DNA from 4 places in the Piscibacillus salipiscarius genome. Region 3 is predicted to be linked to each of the others. Evidence: riboswitches for the same ligand, from Rfam matches in the RefSeq annotation. Region 3 holds a riboswitch; each other region holds the start of a gene.
The links. Region 3 has a riboswitch for cyclic di-GMP ahead of ACFSW4_RS09410 (anti-repressor SinI family protein). Riboswitches for the same ligand answer to the same signal wherever they lie in the genome.

Region 1 (3,608 bases), on a different contig from region 3:
CTGCCCTATACCGCCCAAAATTACTAAGAAGCATTCGTGCAAGTGGCGGTGGTGTTTCAACGGCTCGTGAGTTAATGGTGTTTATAAAGGCACACGATCTTTCATGAACTTAAAGTAAATAATAGATTACAGGCTTCCATGCTTCCTATTCATTACAGCGCGGGATATATGAAAATTCCACTAGATGGTCTTGCAACACTTTTTATGGGAAAAGGTGAGTTAATCGGTCATTCTGGATCAACAGGTTCCCTAGCATTTTACTATCCAGAAAAGGATATGTTTTTTATTGGAGATGTCAATCAAATGGAAAACCCCGCAATTCCTGTGCGGCTAGCGATGCGACTTGCTATGTCTATGAAATCATGAAAATAAGTGAAGGTCGCATCTTGAAACATAGATTAATGTATTTTGAACAATTATTAATATACTTTAGGAGAATGTGTATGCCTAGAACTTGGGTACCAGTGGTTATTACATTATGCGTGATTATTGCTTGTTTATTTATATTAACGTCATTGAATGCTTTAACTTTGTGGACGTTTCTATTAGTCGTTTTTGGTGGTCTATACGTGATATCGTTTATTGTGGATCGCTTTCATAAGAAGCATAATCTAAAGCCTGATTATAACAAGAGAGCAAGGAGTAAAACTAATACTAAAGAAATTGACCAAGATAATCATACGGAGCAGATGAAACATATAAATGGACCGCGTGGGATGTTATAGAAACAAAACATTTCGTTGAAAATATTTAAGGCGATTGGGTCAGTTCCCAAACGCCTTCAGATCTCTATGTATTTAATTTCCGCTAAATCATCAATCACATAATCAGCCTTCGATAGTTCATCTTCTCTAGCAAAATCGAACCTGCATCCGATTGACGTTAACCCATTGTCATTCCCAGCTAGAATGTCAGACAACCGGTCACCTACTACGGCACCTTTCGAGATATCATATTTCTGAACAATACTACTTACTAAATCACTTTTGTTCAAAGAATCGATTTGTTCAATACTGAAAACTTCAGACACCCATCGGTTTAATTGGTAATAGTTCGTAATTGCTGCAAGATACTTCGTTAGACCATTACTAGCAATGAAAATTCGAACGTTTTGATCGGTTAATTCTTTAAAAATTTCTTCAACATTAGGATAAAGTGCACCATTACCGTGCTGAATGTTCTCAATCAACCGTTCTAGAAAGTAAGCATCTACTTGATCACGCTCTTGAATAGTGAAATCAGGTAATAACGTTTCCCACACTTTAGGCAATGGAACGCCCATGATGTTACGGTACTGATCAATTGGCGTTTCATTAACCCATTTATTCTGAGACCTTAAGAAGTTAAAAGTATGATCTAATGAAAGCTCTAGAATTTTATCTGTTTGAAATAACGTCCCATCCATGTCAAAAATGACAGCTTTAGTCATGGTGTATCTCCTTGGTCTTGTAGCTTTTTATAGACTTGTCCTTTTTCAATATAAGTTTCTCTAACGCGCTCTAATTCTTGATAATCTTCATCATTTAACTCACGAATGACTTTGGCAGGGCGGCCGAACGCAAGTGTATTAGGCGGAATCTTTTTACCTGGTGGGATAAGGCTTCCTGCACCGATAAAAGCATTTTCGCCAATTTCAGCCCCGTCTAAAATCGTCGTACCCATCCCGATTAACGCATTTTTTCTGATGATTGCTGAATGCAGTAACACTTGGTGTCCCACTGATACGCCATCTTCTAAAATAAGCGGTTGGTTTGGACTTTGGTGTAACATCGACTGATCTTGAATATTGACGTGATCGCCGATGTAAGTAGGCGACACATCTCCGCGAATGACGGTTTTGAACCAAATACTACTATATTTTCCAATCGTCACATCACCAGAAATGACGACATCATCTGAGATATAAGCTGTTTCGTCTATTTTTGGATATTGTCCTTTATAAGGAAGGATCATGGTGTGTGCCTCCTTTAGTTATACCGCTTGTCCTTCAAATATTTGTTCGAGTGCATTTGGTAGTAGATTAAAATTAGGTTTCGCAATAAAATCTTTAGCTCCCAACTTAAAGCATTCCGTTTGACTAAACTTACTTGAAAGTGATGAAAAAACGATAACCTTCGCATTTGGATACAGTTTGACCATTAATGATAATGTTTTAAAACCATCAAGCCGATCCATGGTTAGGTCTAACGTCACCGCATCTGGCTTTAACTTGCGGTAGATGGATAAGGCTTCAATTCCATTCGAAGCTTCTGATACAACTTGATATTTTGACGAATTATGTAAAGTCTTCTTGATGCTTTGTCTGATAAACTTTGAGTCATCCACGATTAAAATTTTATACATATTTAAATCACTCCTTCTATTTTGCAAACACTAGAAGTGATTGCAACCCGGCTACCATAGTAGATTCCGTAGGCCCGTGGCTTTGCGTCCCTTACTTTCATAAGGTTTGCCTTTAAAATATAGTACCATATTCTTAGGATAAAGAACACATTTCGACAAGTTTTGTTCATAAAATTGCTGAAAGTATCAAGTTGTTATTCTTTTAGTGAATTATGCTAATATGTTATTAATGATATTTTTGTGAAAATAGGGGGAGTTGTGATGATTGTAAAACACGCTGATCAACCAAAAGGAGTAATTGTTGCTGTACACGGTGCGTTTGAGCATGCAGGGCGGTATGAATGGCTCTTTGACCGGTTTAATCATTTCGGTTTTCATGTCGTAGCTGGTGATTTACCTGGTCAAGGGACGACCAAAGGTAAACGCGGACATATCAGATCATTTACTGAATATATCGTAACCGTTTTATCTTGGATTGATGAAGCCAAAAAGTATGACTTTCCAGTCTTTTTGTTTGGTCATAGTATGGGCGGGTTGACGGCCATTCGTACGGTTCAGCAGCATCAAACCGATGTAAATGGTATTATCTTATCCTCACCAGCTTTAGGGATGAAGAATGGTTTAGCTAGACCCGTTTATTTTGCATCAAAATTACTCAATGTCGCAACTCCTTCTATTCGTTTTAAAACGGGCGTTAGATCAGATATGGCAACACGTAACGAAGGATATAAAGCCCATGATGTGTCAGATCCATTGTTTTTAAGAAAAGTATCCGTTCGTTGGTATCATGAATTTGAAAGGGCTATTGCGCTCGCATTTAAAAAGATTCATAAATACCCAGACATTCCAACGATTCTACTTCAAGGTGGGGATGATCACTTAGTCGATGTTGAAGCGGTTAAAGAGTGGTTTAACTCAATCGATGTCTCCGATAAATCTATTAAAATCTATGAAGAACTTTACCACGAGATTTTAAACGAACCAGAGAGAGAGTTGGTTTTAAAAGACGTTATCTCATTTATAGATCAACACCTAAATGAAGATTCAGTATAGGAGGATTTACGTTGTCAGTTAATGTCCCGAAAACGTTGCCAAAACTACTTTTCACATGTTACAGACATATCTTTCCCGAAGTTCGAACCAACTTAAACCGTTGGGAGAATTTTGCCGAACGCGTACCAAATGACGAACTGAACAAGCAGGCAAAAGCAAGCATTGATACGAAAACCTTTCACTGTGAAGGCGGGGCGATCTATGCAACTTTG
Region 2 (3,608 bases), on a different contig from region 3:
ACCATCTCCAGTCACTTGATCCCATGTGAATTCATATGAGCCATTATCGTGCTGAGTAAATGCGAGTTTTTGAACAATCCGATTTTGTAATTCATCTAATGATTTAAATTTATAGATGGCGTTATTTTCTGAAGTTGATAGATAAATGTTACCGCTTGAATCAGCAGCAGCGCTATTAACTGTCATGTCACTTGGGTACTCGAAAATAGGCTGGTTCGTTTCTTTGTTGTAGATTTTTCGATCGCTGAAGATATACGAATCTGAAATAGCAATGAGCTTGTCTCTGTTTTCAAAGAGTTGGACTTTACTATTTGTGATGTTCGTTTTATCAAATCTATGACCAGCATAGTAGAGATCGTTATTTTCCATTAAAATAGCTCGTTCTGGTAGGCTAAAACTAAATTCATATACAGAGATGTGTTCACCTGTTTCAGGATTTAACACAAGTAAATCTGAACCTGTAGACCCTGATTCACCTACATATAAATAATTATTACTAGAATCTAGATGAATGGCTGGTTCATAGTACGTATTCTTATTCGTATCATAGAATTCTAAAGCTTGTTCCGTGTTAGTTTGAAGGTCAATATGGTATAGAGTGACGTGTTGATCTAACGTTGCATAATTGATTTTCGTTCCATCTGTTGTGAGGTCGTATGGATTTTGTAAGGTCGTGATGTAATTAACGGCTGACCCCTGGGCGGTGCTCGTCGTTGCAATTTTAGTGCTTCCAGCTAGTGCGATGTACAGCTTATTATTGAGTAATTCTATATCTGTCGGAGCAGATCCAACAAATCTACTTTCTATGACTTCCATGGTCCCAGCGTTGATAACTAATAGCTGATTCTCACTTGTGGAAATCGCGTAGATTTTTTGATTTGGCTCGTCAAAAACCCACTTGTCTATTGGCTGGTTTAGGCTTAGTTTGTTGTTGTTAAATTGTGTTTGTGCAGTTTGGTCCGCATAATTGTCCTGGTTATTAAAGATCGTTTTATTCTGTGAATCGTACATGAGCCTCAGTTGTCCGTCTGATAAAACATGCGTGATGTTACTCGGCATTGTACCAACTATTCGGAATGTATTACGATCAAAGACACTTTCTTGTGAATAGACATAGTGATCGTCCGCGCCAATAATATTGGCAAGTCTCGATCCTGTTAAATTACTTTTGCTGAATTCATTCGTATAAAAACCGTGAATCTCCGCTAGGTCGTTTTTATTAAATTTATGCCCTGCATAAAAAACATCGTTTCCATCCACGGTGAAGTTACCTTTAGGAAATGGAAAACCGTAACTCCCACCATAAGTCGTTCGACTAAATAATGAATAGTCTTCAGTTGAGAAAGCTTTAAGACTAGAACCTGATGTACCGTGTTCAGCTGCATATAAGACTTTTGTTTCTTTGTCGAGATATAAGTCAGGCTCGCTAAATGGCGTCCAAGTATCACCTTGAATGACGACATCCGCTTCGGTCCCATCTTCTAAACTTTTTTCATAGATTTCATGGTTGTCTGAGTAAAAGAGTTGAGTAGAATTAACAGCAATATGGTAAGGCTCTAATTTCGTTGTGATCGTATTAGTGGTTTCCATCGTTGTGGTATCGATCACTTTTATGCTGTTTGTATTAGGTAGTGAAACGTAGATTTTGTTATTAAACAAATAAAGGTCAGCAGGGTTTGTACCTACTGTTGTGGTCTTGCTTATTGCTAGTGAACTATGAGTGATTTTATGTAATTTCCCTTCAGATGTAAGTGCATAAGTAACCTGGTTCGCATCATCCATTGTCCAATTAACAAGATTGCTCTCTAAATTGATTTGGTCTTCGGATGCGATACTAGAATTGCTAAAAGCTAATAAACTAATAATAATTGCGCCTATTAAGGCTATAGTCCTAAATTTCAATTTAATTCCCCCCTAATTTATTTGATTGTTGACGGTCCTCCTTTTTTAATAAATTTCACATAAAAAAAGCCCACCAAAAAAGATTGGTAGACTATGAATAATCCAATCCTTTTCGGCAACCCGGCTGTCTTAGTTCATTAACCTTAGACCCGCGGCTTTGCGCCCCCACCTTTCAATGGGTTTGCTATTATCGAAGGAGCTTTTTTATAATTAATAGGTAAAACGGTTCATGAAATTAACCTTACCAAAACTTATATCGGCATTTTTTCCTATAGTTTAAGTTAATTTAAACAAAATTTTATGTTTTTAGACAATTTTTGTAGTTGATTTGCATTACTTTCGCGCCATACCTTCAGATCTAAAGCGCGATGCGAACAGTTTTACTCTTGATGTGAACAGTTTTTGCTGAAATGCGAACACAACACTCTCAGATACGGACAATCCAAGCCAAAATACGGACAATTAATCACTAGATACGGACAGTTGATCCCCGGATACGAACACTTCTCTCAGAAATGCGGACAGTTTACTGCTTGATACAGACATATTCCTCAAAAATAGGATCTAAGTCTGATGCTTTTGCGCCCAAGCGCAAAAGCTCCCTTCTAAAATCAATATAAAAGGCTCCCAGCAAAACCGGGAGCCTACCTTATTTTACTTAAATATAAGCTTTTATTATACTCTATTAAATAATTAAAATCAGTTCGATAGTCATAATTCAGAATGTGTGTTTTGGGTTTTCGTCCTTTAGTTCTAAAGTTTTGCTTTGCTAATAGTCTTCTAGAGGTGACTAAATCAATTTTCAACCATTCGCTTAGGGTATCTGAAGTGATCTCATGACCAAAGATTAAATAGTAATCTTTTAAAAACTCCTCTAACACGGTTTGGCTTTTGTACTTACAATTATTACACTCGAAACCGTTCCTGCGATACTGCATTGATTTTGTATGACAATAGTTACAAAAAGCACCCGGGATAAAGTCCTTTTTAGATAGATTCAATTCCTTTAATAGATTCATATCATACATTTCATTGTGACGCTGGAGATCTCTATATAGCTTTAACCTGTTCTGAATGTCAGGTTTATCTTTATATTTCGTTTTGAGATCATAATAAGCATGGCTAAGCTTGTAGCCTGATACAATTCTAGGATCTAATGGGATTGGTCCTTGTTGAATCATGACATTTTTGTTTGTGAAGACGACTAATGTTTCTATTGGGATATCATATCCTCTACTTTTTAGCCATTTCGTAAGAAGTCTAGCGTGTTTTTCGACCTGAAGAATCGGATCTTGGTAGCCGACTTCATCATTTCTCACTTTTTGATTCATGATTCCAGTTCGGTGATCGATTGTTACTTCGCCTGCTAGATTCTTGACTTGTAACAGGAGTAAAAACTTCACGCAGAATAGGAGGGTATCGATTTCAAAGTGAATAAATTCCGACTTCATTCGAAGGTTACTTAACTTCGGGATCTTCTCCAAAATATATTTTAAATGAAAATCAATCGATAGTTCACCATAATAACCTGAGCTTGACTTTGCAATATCTTCATCTAAATGAGTTTGAATTTGATGGTTCGGGATTAAGTTACGTCTCGTTGCTAGTTGTTTGAATAATTTAATCGGGGTCGGCTGATCATTCGCGTACAACAGATTTGCCTTCTTTCTAAGAGGGAGTTGTCAAGATTAGAGAAGTACCTAGCC
Region 3 (3,608 bases):
CCGGTCCACATCATGAAGTACGTAGGCATTTGGCTGCCTTCCTAATGTGTCTAAGTAATCAACAAAGGTCGTACCTGCGGTTAAAGGTGAGTTACGTTCAACCGTAACATAATAAAAATTACCACTAAATAGACTCGGGTCAATAATATAGGCTGCAGCGCACACATCATGGAGCCTGACTACATCTTCAAAGTAAGTCACATTAAAAGGCGAACCCATAGATGCTTCCTGGTAAAACTTCAGCATTCGGTAGACCTTATCGGATAAATCACTATTAATTGCACGAATGTTCTCAAGCTCGGGTTCCGTTAAAAATGCTTGCCTCGTCGCATCAAGGCCACTCATGATGACAGGAACGCCGGACCTAAAAACTAACTCCGCAGCATCAGGGTCTGCATAAATATTAAATTCTGCTGTCGGAATAACATTACCTCCCATCACCGCACCGCCCATCATCGAAATCCTTTTAATATTCGACTTTAACTCAGGATGGGTACTTAACAACAAGCCGACGTTCGTTAACGGCCCGCTCGTCACAATGGTAATTGGCACATCCGATTTAGAGATGACATCATACATCGCTGATATCGCTGTTCTTATACTTCCAGGAAAATTAGATTTAGGAAAAACCACATTTCCCGTACCTGTTTCGCCATGAAAATCTGGTGCTGTCTCAAGTGACTTAAAAATTGGCTTATTTAAACCTCGAGCAACCTCAATCTCCTTACCTAAGTAACTCACCATTTTTAGTGCATTTTCATATGTTTGGTTCTGCTCTAAATTTCCAGGGGCAGTTGTAATTAATTGAACATCCAATTTTTCATGAATGAGCGCTACCAACAACATCATAAAATCATCTATGCCAGGATCTGTATCAATAATAACAGGAGTTTGTGCCACAAAAAAACCTCCAATAAAAATGAACTTTACTTCATCTTATTGAAGGTGACCTGAAATGTTGTTAAGATTATACAGGAAAATATTACAACTGACGTTTTTGCTCAATGAATTGTTTAACGTCCTCCAAGCATAACCCAAGCTCCCTAGCTTCCTTAAGTAATTCCACCCACTCTCGGTCTAACAACTGATCACTTTTTTCCCGAACTGACACCGTTTGTACTCCTCCCCACATGATCAGAGGCAGCTGTGCTATCATAGGCCACCCCCAGACCCTTAGACCACCAGCTTTGCGTCCCACTCTTTCAAGTGGTTTGCCTTTTCTAGAACAACTGGTATTTTTTTCTTCTAATTGATATACTATTCTAAAATAACGAAAACTTCTGTTAAGTACTTAACATTAAGTCATATTTTTAGGGGGAGAATTTGATGAAATATGATGAACTATGGTACTTATCTAAAATCGGATTTCTTGAACATGTCGCACCTCCTGCGAGCAATGAGCTCATAGGATGCATCAAACATGCAAGATATAATCGTAATGAGGTCATACGAACGCCTGACAACACCAAGCATGAGTTGGGTTTTATCAAAGAAGGCTCCGTGAGATTGTATACCATTAACGACGAAGGAAAACAGTTCACGTGCAGCCTATTAGGTCCAGGAAGTACCTTTGGTAAAATGAGATCCTTTTCACTACATATGGATAATGTTTATGTAGAAGCGATCGAGCCAACGCACTTTTGTACAGTTGATGAGGAAAGTTTTATGGCACTCGCAAACAAATACCCTATTTTATTGCACAAAGCTTTAGAAACATTAAGTGATCGGCTAAAAGAACGGGAAGAACGCCTTAAAGTCATGGCACTAGATCACTGCAAGGATAAAGTCATTCACCTGCTTCAAATGATTTACGACCGTTACAATAGACCATCACATGACCAAGAGTTCTACACCATCACCTTACCCATCACCCAGCAGGAACTTGCCAACATGATTGGTTCAAGCCGTGAGTCTGTCTCTACTGTTTTAAACGAACTTGCCGAAGAAGGACTCGTGAAATTTCCTAAGCGCAAACAAATAGATGTGCATTTTTCGCTAGTACAAGACGACCCCAACCCTAAATACATTCAAGATCTCTATCAAAACTATTAACAAAAATATGACAGTGTACTTTCAAACCCCTATAATGAAAGTAAACAGTAAAAGGACGTATCAACATGAAGTGGATCATCATTAGACCCCTTTTTGCATTACTAATGGGGTTTACCTATTTATTATCACAATTTATCGATTCAGACCTGCTTCCAATTCTGGTTAGTCTATTTGCGACGATTACGGTGATGTCTTACATACCTTATTTAAGTAAAACTCCGATGATACTTATAAGCACGTTGCTGATTTTAAGTGTTATCTTTTTACTAAACGGAAGCGGGCTCATGAAATTATTTCACGGGATGAGAGAAAATGTAGGGTTACTGGCAATTTTTCTTTTCGTTCCATTAATCTCCCTTCCAATTAAAAATGGTCAGTACTTAGACTACATGAACGCCATTTTTAATCATTATGTTAAAACATCCAAACAACTCTATACGTATTTAAAAATATCGATATTAGGTATTGGGTCGGTTATGAATTTGGGTACGATTCCAATTATGTACCATTTGACCGAAACATCTTCGTTTATTGATTATCGCGATACCCGAATCAGAGCGCTGACAAGAGGGTTCTCACTAAGCTTTTTATGGTCGCCTTATTTCATTTCAATCGCTCTCATTTTAACTTACTTTAATGTGACTTGGGTTGAATTATTCCCGTTCGGGTTCGCTTTTGCCCTAGCTGGATTCATCTTAGGCCTTTTTACAATGGGATCGATTAGCGAACCAATAAAAATCGTAGAGTCAGACGAGAACATTTCTATTGAAACAGCTAAGCGTAAGTTATTTGAACTTTTATTAATCATCATCGGTATGACCGTCATCACGATGACCATCGAACACTTTGTGGATTTATCAGTATTAACCATCATCCCAATTATGGCGATCATCGTGTCTACTATATGGTCACTCTTTTATCAGTCACCGAAAGAATTCGGAAAAGAATTAGTGGACTATACTCAGGGCCGGCTTCCTAAAATGGGAAATGAACTATCCCTGTTTATCGCTGCGGGCGTATTCGGCGTCGCCATATTAGATGCAGGCGCCAGCGAATGGATTATCTACTTAATTGAGGCAAGTGGTATTAACCATCTATTAATATTAATTCCAGTCCTAGCCCTTGTCGTGAACTTACTATCATTTATTGGCGTGCACCCGATCATAACGAACACAGCCCTGGCCATCACTTTGAGTTCAAGTCCGATGTTCGAGGGTGATCATTTGCTGTTAAGTATCGGATTACTGACAGGCTGGATGCTCACGATCCTCATCTCGCCACTGTCCGCAACAAACCTAATGGTCGGAAACTTGACTGGCACCAACTCCGTCCATGTTGGCCTGAAAATGAACTGGCAATTCACGATCATTTTATATGGTGTTTTTTATATACTAATGGTTGGAATATATTATCTGACGTAGAAGTTAACCCGCTCACGATGGGACGTGAGCGGGTTTTGTTCGCTTTTCTAGGGGAACTGTTCGCGTCACGACGACTTTTGTTCGCATCTCCGACTCAACTGTCCGTATCTTGCGACTTTCTGTTCGCATTTCCTC
Region 4 (3,608 bases), on a different contig from region 3:
AGCGTCAGTTGATATGGGTTACGTTTAAAGTATTGATTGAGCATTGTAATAGGAATATTAAATGTACCGGTCATATCATTAGCGATGACGGATACAATCATCACAACTGAGATACTGAGTGGGCTAATCGTATCTAAAAATGGTGTGACGAATAACCCTTGTAAGCTCAAAGTGACTAGCGGATGGAACCCGACGAATGCAAGCACCATGGAGCTTAACTGGATAAATATAAATAACAGAAGTGGTGTTTGTTCAAGCCATGCGAAAGATGTCATTGCAGCATCTAATATGGGGGTTTGGCTAATAATCTCATTAAATAGTCCAATTGGAAGCAGGAGCACCATGAAATTTTGCATCGTCCAAATGTGATCGCCCCAAACCTTTTGTGTATAACGCATAAATGTTCGTTGTTTTTTAGTAGCGTATGCCCATAAAAATGTGTACGGAATAATAATTAATATAATAGATTCAAAGAAGTCTAACCCCGATAATAAATGCACTCCCGCTGCTACTAAAATAAATAAAATCAAAAATCCAGCAAGTGATGTAAGGTGGCGTCTATTCACATGCAGGTCTTCTTGGTCTTCATCAGGCCCATCAAATGTGATGTGCTTGAACTTCATATAGCCGAGTGATGCATCAATCAGCAGCATAGTGATTGAAAATGCAAATAAAACGGGCAGTAAGATTAAGTAAGATGAACCTGTAAAGGCGACAACCATTGCGATGTAGACTTCAATAGGACTCCACGTATTAGCTGCTGCAAAGGGCCTTAAAATAGCTCGCGTTGCAAATTGGTGGGTCACCTGACTGGATAAATGCGCAGTCTTCTCTTTAACCAGCGAATAAACTAATGGAATGGTTGAAATAAAAATAAATAAGGTTAATGTATAACTTGTCAGGTATGACTTTACATAAAACTTCCCTAAATTAGGTGTATTTTTTTGAAGTAAATTAAAAAGTGACTGTTCATAACCTCCAACGATCATGTAATGGTTAATGAACGGAATAAAATATAATAATGTTAATAGTAATGCCATTGAAGTAAAATAAGTTGCTAGATCTTGAAATGGCAGGTCATATGTAACCATGAGAGCAAGAGCAATAATTAAAAAAACGATTCCAATAGATTGGTAGGTACGGTTCGCCCCTCTAATAGAAAAGATTAAAGCCAATACACCAATAACCCCTTGAATCGTTAAGATCCCATCCCAAGCAATGAATAGATTTAAGATAAATAGTAGTGCATAGCTTGTATATAGATAAAATAATAATCGGTTCATGATATCACGCTTTCTTAAAGCATTATCCCTCCTAATCTTAACAAAATCCATCCTATCTTCCTACTTCAATTAGTTGCTGAGAATAACACTTTTTACATTTATAAGTAATACTTTTGAACTATTTTGTAAAATAACCGACAAAAAAATGAAAAAATTTCGTAATAATAAAGCTGAGGTATTATGACCTAATGTAATAACTATAATTACCATCATTCGACAAATTACGACATTCTGACTGGAAAAAGACATAACATATAGTCCCAAATAAAATCTAGGACCAATCATAAATTGGAAGTGAATCGACAATTTTATAGTTTATTTGACGGATTTCTATGAATCTCGTTATGAATTAATATGTCGTTAAGAGATTAGTCAGAAATCTAAAATGACCTAATCTCGATAAAGGCAAAACTGGTGAAAACCAGTGACGCAAAGCTACAGGGGCTTCTGTGCATTTTGAGCACAATGCCAGCCAGCTACCGAAAGATCAGGGATGTAAGTTAGCAGTATGGGCGTCCTATTTAACAAGTGACCGGTTATGTAGGTCATCCATTGCTCCTACCTTACAATGAACCCCGTCATTCGGTAATGGCGGGGTAATTTAATTTGGATGGAGGTGACAAACGTGATCCTACGCAACCTGAGTACAGATGCAGAAGTGGCACGTCATATTAGACCAGCTTACTCATTTAGTAAAAGACTTAAAGGATTAATGTTTACAGATGAGCTAGCCTCAGGTTGCGGGTTGCATATTTTACCCTGTCAATCGGTACACACACATTTTATGCGTTACCCCATTGATGTTGTGTATTTAACGAAAGATTTAGTCGTAGTCGATATCGACGAAAATCTACCTCCAGGTAAGTTCGGAAGACGGAAAAAAGGTGCGCACTCGGTACTAGAACTCCCCACTGGTACCGTGTCGCGTACCAATATTCAAATCGGTCACTATTTAGAAATAGAAAATAAAAATTAAAAGGAGAGAGTTGTAATGAAAGAACTTTTCTTAAATATGATTCGCGAAGAAGAAGGACAAGGTATGGCAGAGTATGCCTTAGTATTAGGTGTTATTGCTGTTGGAGTTGTTGGAGTATTAGTTACATTTGGTGAAGAAATTATGAAAGTATTTAATGATGTTATTACTAGCTTCCAAACAAAGCCAACAGAACCTACTACCTAATGATTAAATTTAAAGGAAAGGAGGCCCCGAGCAATGGAATGGATATTAAATCTACTATTATTTACGGTCTTATTTATTTGTCTTATCACTGATCTTAAGCACAGGAAAATTTACAACAAAGTATTATTTCCGGCGTTCTTCCTTGCTCTCCTCCTGCAACCTTTGTTATTTGGAATTGATGGTGTGAAAAGCTTTTTCCTAGGTTTTTTCTTAGGATTTGGGCTTCTATTAATTCCATATCTGATGGGTGGAATGGGTGCTGGTGATGTAAAGTTACTCGCGGTTATTGGTGCTATAAAAGGTCCTGGATTTGTGCTACTTACGGCTTTTTATATGGCGCTTATTGGAGGAATCATTGGCATTGCAATTATTTTGTTTCAAAAAGGAATCTTTAAAAAACTCTATTACGCCCTTTCTAGCATGAGATATGGAATTCAATTATTGATGCCAGATCGTGACTCCATGAAAAGAACTTTTCCATATGGGGTCGCAATTGTCGGTGGCGCTTGTTTATCGTTCTTATTGAATGGAGTGGTGATGTAATATGTTGCGCAATGAAAATGGTCAGTCTATTGTAGAGTTTTCTCTGATCATCCCATTGTTAATATTAATGTTAGTCGGCATATTTGATGTCGGCAGGATGATGTATTCTTATTCGGGCCTCCATTTCACTGCTCAAGAATCAGTCAGACTTGGCGGTTTTGGCTATACAGATGAAGAAATTATTGATTTTGCGAAGGGGCATTTTGAAACAGGAGATACTGATTTACTTACGATCACCGTTACTCCAGCAGAAGCTGAGCGGCAGTCTGGTGAGTATGTAACGGTCACCTTAACGTATCCAGTTGAACCCATTACACCATTTGCCGAAGAGGTGTTTGGAGATTCTATAGAACTAACAGCCGACTCAACGATTAGGGTTGAGTGATGAGGAGGCGGCGAAATGTTTCAGTTTTGGAAAAGTGAAAAAGGTGGCGCCACGTTATTAGTCGCCTTAGCGTTTACAGGATTGCTTGCGCTAACTGGACTCGTTGTCGATGGTGGCCTTTTATATTCAACACATGCTCATCTCCAGAAGGCGGCAAATGCAGCTGCATTATCGGGAGGACAAGAGCTGACAAGAGATGAAACGGTTGTAGAAGGAA

Region 1: it holds a riboswitch for cyclic di-GMP, as region 3 does, so the genes downstream of both, ACFSW4_RS12465 (response regulator transcription factor) here and ACFSW4_RS09410 (anti-repressor SinI family protein) in region 3, are expected to answer to the same signal.
Region 2: it holds a riboswitch for cyclic di-GMP, as region 3 does, so the genes downstream of both, ACFSW4_RS02025 (YncE family protein) here and ACFSW4_RS09410 (anti-repressor SinI family protein) in region 3, are expected to answer to the same signal.
Region 4: it holds a riboswitch for cyclic di-GMP, as region 3 does, so the genes downstream of both, ACFSW4_RS07090 (DUF192 domain-containing protein) here and ACFSW4_RS09410 (anti-repressor SinI family protein) in region 3, are expected to answer to the same signal.

The regions. Positions count from the first base shown of each region.
Region 1 is NZ_JBHUMZ010000044.1:6,225-9,832, reverse strand. Features, by position in the region: gene ACFSW4_RS12490 (serine hydrolase domain-containing protein) at 1-107, shown strand, start outside; gene ACFSW4_RS12485 (hypothetical protein) at 169-366, shown strand; gene ACFSW4_RS12480 (hypothetical protein) at 444-725, shown strand; gene ACFSW4_RS12475 (HAD hydrolase-like protein) at 782-1,429, opposite strand; gene ACFSW4_RS12470 (gamma carbonic anhydrase) at 1,426-1,953, opposite strand; gene ACFSW4_RS12465 (response regulator transcription factor) at 1,972-2,343, opposite strand; cyclic di-GMP riboswitch class I at 2,382-2,464, opposite strand; gene ACFSW4_RS12460 (alpha/beta hydrolase) at 2,605-3,396, shown strand; gene ACFSW4_RS12455 (tetraprenyl-beta-curcumene synthase family protein) at 3,408-3,608, shown strand, end outside.
Region 2 is NZ_JBHUMZ010000009.1:26,544-30,151, forward strand. Features, by position in the region: gene ACFSW4_RS02025 (YncE family protein) at 1-1,902, opposite strand, end outside; cyclic di-GMP riboswitch class I at 2,014-2,098, opposite strand; gene ACFSW4_RS02030 (NERD domain-containing protein) at 2,547-3,554, opposite strand.
Region 3 is NZ_JBHUMZ010000021.1:148,971-152,578, forward strand. Features, by position in the region: gene ACFSW4_RS09405 (nucleoside hydrolase) at 1-900, opposite strand, end outside; gene ACFSW4_RS09410 (anti-repressor SinI family protein) at 983-1,156, opposite strand; cyclic di-GMP riboswitch class I at 1,137-1,226, opposite strand; gene ACFSW4_RS09415 (Crp/Fnr family transcriptional regulator) at 1,327-2,052, shown strand; gene ACFSW4_RS09420 (hypothetical protein) at 2,118-3,473, shown strand.
Region 4 is NZ_JBHUMZ010000019.1:33,339-36,946, reverse strand. Features, by position in the region: gene ACFSW4_RS07095 (hypothetical protein) at 1-1,334, opposite strand, end outside; cyclic di-GMP riboswitch class I at 1,678-1,767, shown strand; gene ACFSW4_RS07090 (DUF192 domain-containing protein) at 1,909-2,259, shown strand; gene ACFSW4_RS07085 (Flp family type IVb pilin) at 2,275-2,463, shown strand; gene ACFSW4_RS07080 (A24 family peptidase) at 2,497-3,006, shown strand; gene ACFSW4_RS07075 (TadE/TadG family type IV pilus assembly protein) at 3,008-3,391, shown strand; gene ACFSW4_RS07070 (pilus assembly protein TadG-related protein) at 3,407-3,608, shown strand, end outside.